DNA from 3 places in the Clostridium sp. AF36-4 genome. Region 1 is predicted to be linked to each of the others. Evidence: predicted binding sites of a transcription regulator. Region 1 holds the regulator's gene; each other region holds the start of a gene.
The links. Region 1 encodes Rex, which represses fermentation and respiration genes when NADH is low (regulators of the CRP and FNR family bind a similar motif). Its sites were predicted from a motif close to ATTGTTAANNNNTTAACAAT; they were not measured.
Positions count from the first base shown of each region.

Region 2: a site for Rex is predicted at 1,392-1,411, ahead of gap (type I glyceraldehyde-3-phosphate dehydrogenase). Genes of this name have one in related genera too.
Region 3: a site for Rex is predicted at 1,344-1,363, ahead of coaD (pantetheine-phosphate adenylyltransferase). Genes of this name have one in related genera too.

Region 1 is NZ_QTVH01000008.1:7,322-10,608, forward strand. Features, by position in the region: gene DW005_RS05780 (ABC-F family ATP-binding cassette domain-containing protein) at 1-664, opposite strand, end outside; gene DW005_RS05785 (hypothetical protein) at 793-1,140, shown strand; gene DW005_RS05790 (redox-sensing transcriptional repressor Rex) at 1,224-1,856, shown strand; gene DW005_RS05795 (hypothetical protein) at 1,867-2,472, shown strand; gene acpS (holo-ACP synthase) at 2,469-2,843, shown strand; gene DW005_RS05805 (NAD(P)H-hydrate dehydratase) at 2,859-3,287, shown strand, end outside.
Region 2 is NZ_QTVH01000006.1:2,794-6,080, forward strand. Features, by position in the region: gene DW005_RS04500 (phosphoglycerate kinase) at 1-243, opposite strand, end outside; gene gap (type I glyceraldehyde-3-phosphate dehydrogenase) at 342-1,358, opposite strand; gene glgA (glycogen synthase GlgA) at 1,480-2,916, opposite strand; gene spo0A (sporulation transcription factor Spo0A) at 2,997-3,287, opposite strand, start outside.
Region 3 is NZ_QTVH01000003.1:52,893-56,179, reverse strand. Features, by position in the region: gene DW005_RS02405 (butyryl-CoA:acetate CoA-transferase) at 1-1,233, opposite strand, end outside; gene coaD (pantetheine-phosphate adenylyltransferase) at 1,447-1,941, shown strand; gene DW005_RS02395 (acetyl-CoA C-acetyltransferase) at 1,990-3,174, shown strand; gene DW005_RS02390 (enoyl-CoA hydratase-related protein) at 3,256-3,287, shown strand, end outside.

The sequences.
Region 1 (3,287 bases):
CGATGAAAAAGCGGTCATGAGAGACAACTAAGACACTCCCCTTGTAACCGTTTAAATAGTTTTCCAGCCAGCGCACGGATTCCAAATCTAAGTGGTTTGTAGGCTCATCCATCAACAATAAGTCCGGTTCTGATAACAGAAGTTTACCAAGAGCAACCCTTGTTTTTTGTCCACCGGAGAGATTGTTGATGCACTGGTGCATCGCTTCTCCGCGAAAGCCAAGACCGTTAATGACGCCGAGAACTTTACTTTTGTAAGTATATCCTTCACCATCTTCAAAAGCCGTTTGCAGCTTATGGTATTGGTTTAACACACGCTCTAATTCGGCACCTTCTAAAGTTGTCATTTGCTGCTCCATTGCACGGATTTTTTCGTCCATTTCAATGACATCCGATTTGACAGCCAATAATTCTTCATAAATTGTTTTGTCTGAGTGATATCCCTGCTGCTGTGGGAGATAGCCGATGGTACTTCCTTTAGCTGTTACAATTTCACCGGAATCTGCCGGAAGTTCACCGACAATGATTCGCAGCAGTGTTGTTTTGCCGGCACCGTTAATTCCTACGATGGCAGCGCGTTCACCTTCATTTATATGAAAAACAGCATCTGACAAAACGGTTTCGTCTGCAAATGCCTTTGAAATATGATTGCATGCTAATATCATAATGATTGAATCCTCCAAAAAACTTCTAACAAAAACATATTTTATAATAATTTTAATTTTTTTGCAACATTTTGCCGTTTTCAATCGTCTTATTTTATGAACACCAAAAAAAGGAAAGGGTGGTTACTATGTGTATCAATCGAATTTATTACGGAGAAGAGGCAATCAGTCGCATTGAGCGCAATGAAGAAGGCAAAAGGAACTGGCTTTCGAAAAAAGAAAAAAAGAAAGTTAAAAAAGTTTCTTTGTGGAAGATTACAAAAGAGTCCTTTGATTTAAATGCACTCTGCGAATTTCCGAATCTTGAAGTGATAGAGATAGCAGGATTTGATGAGTTTAAGCCATTGGAGTTAAAACATATTGAGGTTTTATATCAATTTCGCAGATTAAAATGCCTGCGTTTGTCTTCCTGCCTGATTCCGGAGCCGTTTGAGAAGGGAAAATGGAAACATTTGCGGACATTGGAGATTGACTAATTTTTAACATTCCATTATAATAAGTACAGACAGCTTTTTTTATGGCTGATTTGTACTTTTTATTTTCGTTGGAGGATACTTTTGTGGCAGATAAAAAGATTTCAGCGGCAGTAATTAAGCGTTTGCCGCGGTATTATAGATATTTAAGCGAATTATTGGATAACGGAATTGAGCGTATTTCATCCGGGGAGTTAAGTAAGCAAATGAAAGTGACAGCATCTCAAATCCGACAGGATTTTAATAATTTTGGCGGTTTTGGTCAGCAGGGATATGGTTATAATGTTCCTTATTTGAAAAATGAAATAGGTAAAATTTTGGGACTTGACAGGGATTACCATGTCATTATTCTTGGTGCCGGTAACTTAGGGCATGCACTTGCCAATTATGCCGGTTTTGAAAAACGAGGATTTGTGGTATCAGCAGTTTTTGATGTCAGTCCGGATAAGATTGGCAAAAAGATTGGTCATACGATGGTTTATGACATGAAAGACTTAGAAGGATATGTAAAAGGACATACGGTAGATATTGCAGCACTTACGCTGCCGAAATCAATTGCACCGGCAGTGGCGAAACAGCTTGTACAGTATGGTGTTAGTGCATTTTGGAATTTTGCGGCCACCGATTTGAATCTTCCGGGAAATATTGCGGTTGAAAATGTACATCTGGCAGAAAGTTTGATGCGGCTTTCCTACAATATTTCTAACTTACCGGAATAGGAGGAATGGTATGAAACGACGAGACTTAGAATTTGAAACGCTGGTGAGAGAAGCTTTAAAAGGGAAAAAGGTTCCTATTCTAGTGTTGGACCGTCGCTGGCATACCTTGTTTCCGCAGGGAGAAAAACCGGCTGAGATTATTCAGCTTGAGGAGAAATTAAATGAACTGCTCAAAAGGCAGGGGTATTTAGTAAATGACATCAAAGATTTAAAAAAGACGAAAAAGAAATTGATGGAAGGCATTGTGGCTGGGATGAATGATGCAGAGCCTTTACGTGATAAGAAGAAGAAAAACCAGCAGCGTCTTCTTTTGGAAATCAAAGAGCGGATAGAGACGGAATCAGATGAATTGATTGAACTTCCGAGAATGATAAAAAAGGCAAATGAAGAACTGCTTGCTACAGGGGCACATTATTGTTTTGAGCGTCTGGCAAATGGAGATGAGCAGTTAAAAATTGTAAAGCAGGAAATTGAAGAACTCCGTATTTCCCTCCGTGAGAAAACGGAATGGAAAGATGATTTAGAGGAGAGTATGGACAGTGCCTATTCTTTAATGCATGGGTTGTTAGGTCATGATGTAATGAATTTATATGATAAAAGGAAGGGAAAAGAATGATACTTGGAATTGGTGTAGATTCCATTGAGATTTCCCGTGTTGTAAAAGCGATGGAAAAAGAGTATTTTGTCCATCGCATTTTTACGGAAAAGGAACGGGCGGAGATGGAACACGCAAAAAGGAGAGGTGCTTCTGATTTTGCCGGGAAAGAAGCGGTAGTAAAAGCATTTGGTACCGGCTTTGCGGGCATTGATGCCTGTGAAGTGGAAATTCTGCGAAGAGAAAGCGGCGCCCCCTATGTTACACTTTATGGTGCGGCGAGAAAAAAAGCAGAAGAAATGGGGATTACCGATTGGAAGATTTCTATCACAAATACAAAGGAAGTTGCGACGGCATTTGTGATTGCTGTGGCAGACGATGTAAAAGAATAGAAAGAAGGGACTTTTATGAAAGAGATGTATTCCGGTGAACAGGCGAAAGCAATTGACACCCATGCTATTGGTACAATGGGGATGCCAAGTCTTGTTTTGATGGAAAAGGCGGCGATGTCGGTGGTTTCCGTCCTTTTGGAGAAAGCCGGACCATCGGATACTTTTTTATGTGTATGTGGAATTGGAAACAATGGCGGTGACGGCGTCTGTGTGGCACGTATCTTACATGAAATGGGATATCAGGCGGCAGTTACAGTCGTAGGAAATTCGGAACATATGTCAGAAGAAATGAAAACACAGCTTGTAATTGCTTCGGCATGTGACGTCCCGATTCTTACCTATTCACTTGTTTCGATGGATGAATACGACATTTTAATTGATGCCGTCTTTGGAATCGGACTTTCCAGAGAAGTAACCGGTGTGTATGAACAGGTTATTTTAGAT
Region 2 (3,287 bases), on a different contig from region 1:
AAGACGAACAGCAACCGGTGCTAAAGAAAGTTCCGGTTTCGGCTCTCCTTTTGGCTTACCAAGGTGGGAGCAAAGAATAATTTTACCGCCATCGGCAATCAACTTCTTAATTGTAGGAAGTGCTGCTACCAGACGGTTTTCATCTGTAATCTTACCATCCTGAAGTGGTACGTTAAAGTCACAGCGTACTAACACGCGCTGACCTTTTACATTAATATCATCTACTGATTTTTTATTTAACATAACAAACCTCCATTTTAATTATTTCTATGAAAAAGGGTCCGGTCCAACCGACCGGACCCTTTTTGGGATCAATTTCAAACCTTGTCCTAAATCAAGACTTATGCTAACTCGCTGAAGTATTTGATTGTACGAACCATCTGGCTTGTATAAGAGTTCTCGTTATCATACCAAGATACAACCTGTACTTCGTATGTGTCATCGTCAACTTTGCAAACCATTGTCTGAGTTGCATCGAAGAGAGAACCAAATCTCATTCCTACGATATCAGAAGAAACGATTTCGTCTTCATTGTATCCGAAGGACTCTGTAGCTGCTGCTTTCATAGCGGCATTGATACCATCTACTGTGATGTCTTTTCCTTTAACTACAGCTGTCAAAATTGTTGTAGAACCTGTAGGTGTAGGAACACGCTGAGCAGAACCAATCAATTTACCATTCAACTCAGGAATTACAAGACCGATAGCTTTTGCAGCACCTGTGCTGTTAGGAACGATGTTTACTGCTGCTGCACGAGATCTTCTGAGGTCACCCTTTCTCTGAGGACCATCAAGAGTCATCTGATCACCTGTGTAAGCATGGATTGTAACCATGATACCAGACTGGATTGCAGCATATTTGTTCAATGCATCTGCCATAGGAGCAAGGCAGTTTGTTGTACAAGAAGCTGCGGAGATGATTGTATCATCTGCTTTCAATGTCTCGTGGTTTGTGTTATATACGATAGTAGGAAGGTCATTTCCTGCTGGAGCAGAGATAACAACTTTTCTAGCACCTGCATTGATATGAGCCTGTGCTTTTTCTTTGGATGTATAGAATCCGGAGCACTCCAAAACTACGTCTACACCAAGCTCACCCCATGGGCAGTTGTTTGCATCCGGGAAAGCATAGATTTTAATCTCTTTACCATCTACTGTGATGGAATCATCACTTGCAGAAACAGTATCTGCTTTCTCATATTTACCCTGAGAAGAATCATACTTCAAAAGGTGTGCAAGCATCTTAGGGCTTGTCAAATCGTTAATTGCTACTACTTCATAACCTTCTGCACCAAACATCTGTCTGAATGCAAGACGTCCGATACGTCCAAATCCGTTAATCGCTACTTTTACTGACATGATATTTCCTCCTAAAAATAGTTAAAATTTTGGTTTGTTAAAAAATATACAAACTTCTAGAACCTATTCTACCCAATTCCGTAATAAAATTCAAGAGTAAATTCAAATAATTTGTATTTTTTTACATTCTGTCATACAACTGCTCATATTTTTTCGCTGAATTCTTCCATGAAAAATCCATTGCCATCCCGCGGTCGATAATCTTATTCCACTCTCTCTTTCTATTATAATAGACATCTTTTGCATAGCGGATGGTATTAAGCATCTCATGTGCATTGTAATTGCTGAATGAGAAACCGGTTCCTTTGCTCTCATATTCATTATAAGGCTCTACCGTATCTTTAAGTCCGCCGGTCTCTCTTACAATCGGAACCGTGCCATATCGAAGACTCATCAGCTGGCTTAATCCGCACGGTTCAAAGAGTGATGGCATCAAAAAGGCATCGCAGGCTGCATAAATTTTGTGCGAACGCTCATTGGAATAGTAAATGTTCGCCGATACACGGTCCGGATATTTCCAAGCAAAATGACGGAACAGATTTTCGTACTTTTCCTCTCCGGTACCAAGTACCACAAGCTGTGTATCTTCTGCACAGATTTCTTCGATTACATAGTCAATCAAATCAAAGCCCTTTTGGTCGGTCAGTCTTGACACAATACCAATCATAAACTTCTTATCATCCTGCGAAAGACCAAGTTCTTTCTGAAGGCCGCGCTTATTTTTAATTTTTTCTTTGCGGAATGTTCTTGCATCATAATTTGCATAAATAAGTGGATCCTTTGCCGGATTATACTCATCGTAGTCAAGGCCATTCACAATTCCGGTCAAACACCCTGACTTCGCATTAATCAGACCATCTAATTTTTCTCCATAAAACGGTGTCTTAATCTCTTCTGCATAGGTATCACTTACAGTCGTAATCTGATCTGCGTAAACGAGACCACCCTTTAGATAATTGGCATCCCCAAAGGCTTCCAATTTATCAGGTGTAAAATAGTATGCATCCAGCCCTGCCGTATCCATAACTGTCTTTTTATCCCAGACACCCTGAAATTTCAAGTTATGTATCGTCATAATTGACTGAATTCCACGGTAAAATTCGCTCTGCTGGAATGCATCATGCAGATATACCGGAATCAGCCCCGTCTGCCAGTCATGGCAGTGAATAATATCCGGGCGGAAATCAATCACAGGCAGTGTTGATAACGCCGCTTTGTCAAAAAAGGCAAATTTTTCAATATCCTGATAAATTTCTCCATAAGGCTTGCTGCCGCTAAAATAAAATTCATTATCAAGAAAATAGAATTTAACACCGTTTAATTCCATTTCAAACACACCGACATACTGCTTACGCCATGCAAGTTCCAGATAAAAATGCGTGATATAATGCATCTGGTTTTTATACTCTTCCGGTATCGCAGTGTATTTTGGAATCATAACCCGTACATCATATTTACTCTTATCAAAATACTTTGGAAGTGAACCGACAACGTCTGCCAATCCACCGGTTTTTATAAAAGGAACACATTCAGAAGCAACAAATAATACTTTCTTCAATATCCTTCTCCCCTTTCTTTTTGACACAAAATCATATTGGTATTATTATACACTAAAAAGGGAGCGGTGAAAAGATTTTTTTAGGCTTTCATTTTCTGTTCTAACCGTATCTTGTCCGCAATTAGCGCTACAAACTCCGAATTTGTCGGTTTTCCTTTTCCATTATGAACCGTATATCCGAATAATTCATCAATTGTATCCACTTTTCCGCGGCTCCACGCCACTTCAATTGCGTGTCGTATTGCTCGTTCTACTCTGCTTGGTGTTGTCCCATGTTGTTTGGCTATAGAAGGATAGAGAATTTTTGTAATAGAATTTAACATTTCTTTATCGTCAACTGACATCATAATTGCATCCCGCAAATACTGATA
Region 3 (3,287 bases), on a different contig from region 1:
CCAGCCGGAGAGTCCTTTTAAGTTTACCATACCGTATTCGGTTACGACATACATTGTGTTTGCACGGGTATCGGTAACGATGGAACCGTTTGCTAAAGTTGGGCGGATACGGGACTGTACTTCGCCCTGCTTATTTTTAAAGGTAGAAGAGAGACAGATAAAGCTCTTTCCGCCTTTTGATTTATAAGCACCTAATACGAAATCAAGCTGGCCGCCTGCTCCACTGATATTTTTTATGCCGGCGGATTCAGCATTAACCTGTCCAAACAAATCAATGTCAACAGCATTGTTAATTGAAATGAAGTTATCATGTGCGGAAATGACATCAATTTCATTGGCATAATCGACAGGAACACTCATACATTCCGGATTGTTATCCAAATAGTCATACAATTTCTTTGTGCCGGCAGCAAAAGCGTATACCTGACGGCCTTTGTTTAAGTTTTTCTTAGAACCATTGATTTTTCCGGCTTTTGCAATGTCAACAAAAGCATCGACATACATTTCGGTGTGAACACCAAGATCTTTTAAATCGGATTCAGCAATCAGTGAGCCGACAGCGTTTGGCATACCGCCAATTCCCAACTGAAGGCAGGCACCGTTTGGAATCTGCGCAACGATCTGTCTTGCTACTGCGTGGTCAACTTCTGTTGCTGCAGCACCGCCGCCCATTTCTGCGATTGGTGAGTTTGATCCTTCGATAATCATATCTACTTTAGAAATATGAATTCCATTTTCAAATCCGCCAAGACAGCGTGGCATGTTTTTGTTTACCTCAACGATAATGGTTTTCGCGCGCTCGCAGGCAGCTCCCAAATGGGAAGCACTTGGTCCAAAGTTAAAGTATCCGTGTTCATCCATCGGTGCTACCTGCATAACAGCAATATCCACAGGATTTTCTAAATCACGGTAATAACGTGGCAGTTCCGAATAGCGGATTGGAGAGTAGAAAGAAAATCCTTTTGCAACAGCTTTTCTTTCGATTCCGCTCATGTGCCAGGAGTTCCATGTCATGTGTGCAGCCGGATCTTCAATTTTGAAAATCTCCGGTTCCCACATCAGGATACCGCCACGGAAGTTCACATCGTGAAGCTCCGGCAGACGTTTGGCAAGTTCTTTGTCGAAATCCACAGGTGTTGTCACGGTCCAGCCGTAATCCACCCAGTTTCCTGACTTTACCACTTCGGCTGCCTCTTTGGCAGTCACAAGTTTACTCTTATATAATTCGTTCATATCTGGTAAAACCTCCATTCTGGTAACTATATTTGCAATATGTTTATTTTAGCATTATCGCATGGTGCGGTCAAGTAGCCAGTCGGTTCACAAAATGTTCATGGAAAAAGTTTGTTAAATTGTTGACAATATCGTTTTCGTTTGTTATTATGAGTAAGGATTGAATCATAAAAAGTGGTAAATTGTAGTTTGATTTACAGATAGGAAAAAGATATGATAAAAGCAATATATCCGGGTAGTTTTGATCCCGTTACATATGGGCACTTAGATGTTATTAAGAGAGCATCCAAAGTAGTGGATGAATTGATTATCGGAGTGCTTGTGAATCAGGAAAAAACGCCTTTATTTACAAGGGAAGAGCGTGTAGAACTGTTAAAGCAGACCACGAAAGAATTTCCAAATGTGAGGGTTTTAACATTTACCGGATTGACAATTGATTTTGCCAAACAAAATGATGCAAAGCTGATTATCCGCGGTCTCCGTGCCGTGACGGATTTTGAATCCGAGATGCAGATTGCACAGACTAATCACAGCATTGAGCCGGAGATTGATACGATGTTTTTTACTACGAGTCTTGAGTATGCTTTCCTAAGTTCCACCATTGCGAAAGAAGTTGCTTTTTATGGCTCGGATGTATCGAAACTGGTGCCGGAAGTTGTTCAGAAGGCATTCAGAGAAAAGTATGATCAGAAACTGCGAAAGCAGTGATGATAAATTAAGTAGTATTAGTAAAAAATTTATAAGGAGGATATATTCATGTCTAAGAAAGTTGTATTAGCAGGTGCTTGCCGTACGGCAATTGGTAAAATGGGTGGTGCATTAAGCACAACTCCAGCACCAAAATTAGGTTCTATCGTTATTGAGGAGGCTCTTAAGAGAGCAGGCGTGCCAAAGGATGCCGTTGACCATGTTTACATGGGATGTGTAATCCAGGCAGGTCTTGGTCAGAACGTAGCTCGTCAGGCATCCATCGGTGCTGGTCTTCCAATCGAGACAACAGCAGTTACTGTAAACGTTGTTTGTGGTTCAGGTTTGAACTGTGTAAATATGGCAGCTCAGATGATTCAGACAGGAGATGCTGATATTGTTGTTGCCGGTGGTATGGAGAACATGTCCATGGCTCCTTACGCAGCTATGAATGCTCGTTTTGGTTACCGTATGAACAATGGTAAATTTGTGGATACCATGGTAAACGATGCATTGTGGGATGCTTTCAATCAGTATCACATGATGATTACTGCTGAGAACGTAGCAGAGCAGTACGGAATTACTCGCGAAGAGTTGGATGAGTTTTCTGCAAACAGCCAGCAGAAATGTGAAGCTGCTATTGCTGCAGGTAAATTCAAAGATGAGATTGTTCCTGTTGAAATCAAGTCTAAAAAGAAAACAATCGTATTTGATACCGATGAGGGACCACGTCCTGGTACAACAGCTGAGAGCCTTAGCGGTCTTAGATGCTGCTCCGGTAAAGAAGGCGGCGTGGTAACAGCTGGTAACGCTTCCGGTATTAATGATGGTGCAGCTGCTATCGTAGTAATGAGCGAAGAAAAAGCGAAAGAGCTTGGTGTAACACCAATGGCAACATTTGTAGCCGGTGCTCTTGGCGGTGTGGATCCAAAAATCATGGGTATTGGACCGGTCGCTTCTACAAAGAAGGTTCTTGCTAAAACAGGCATGAGCATTGATGACTTTGATTTGATTGAGGCAAACGAGGCATTTGCAGCACAGTCTGTAGCAGTAGGCCGTGACCTTGGATTTGACCTTAGCAAATTGAATGTAAACGGTGGTGCAATTGCACTTGGACATCCGGTTGGAGCAAGTGGATGCCGTATCCTTGTTACATTGCTTCATGAGATGCAGAAACGCGATGCAAAGAAAGGTCTTGCAACACTTTGTATCGGTGGTGGAATGGGATGTTCCACAATTGTTGAGAGAGACTAATTTTACTTTTGGGACGAGCCGGTATTATATCGGTTCGTTCCTGTGATGTAAAAAAGAAATTTTAAATGGAGGATACTTTCAATGGAATTTGTAACATATGAAGTAGAAGGTGC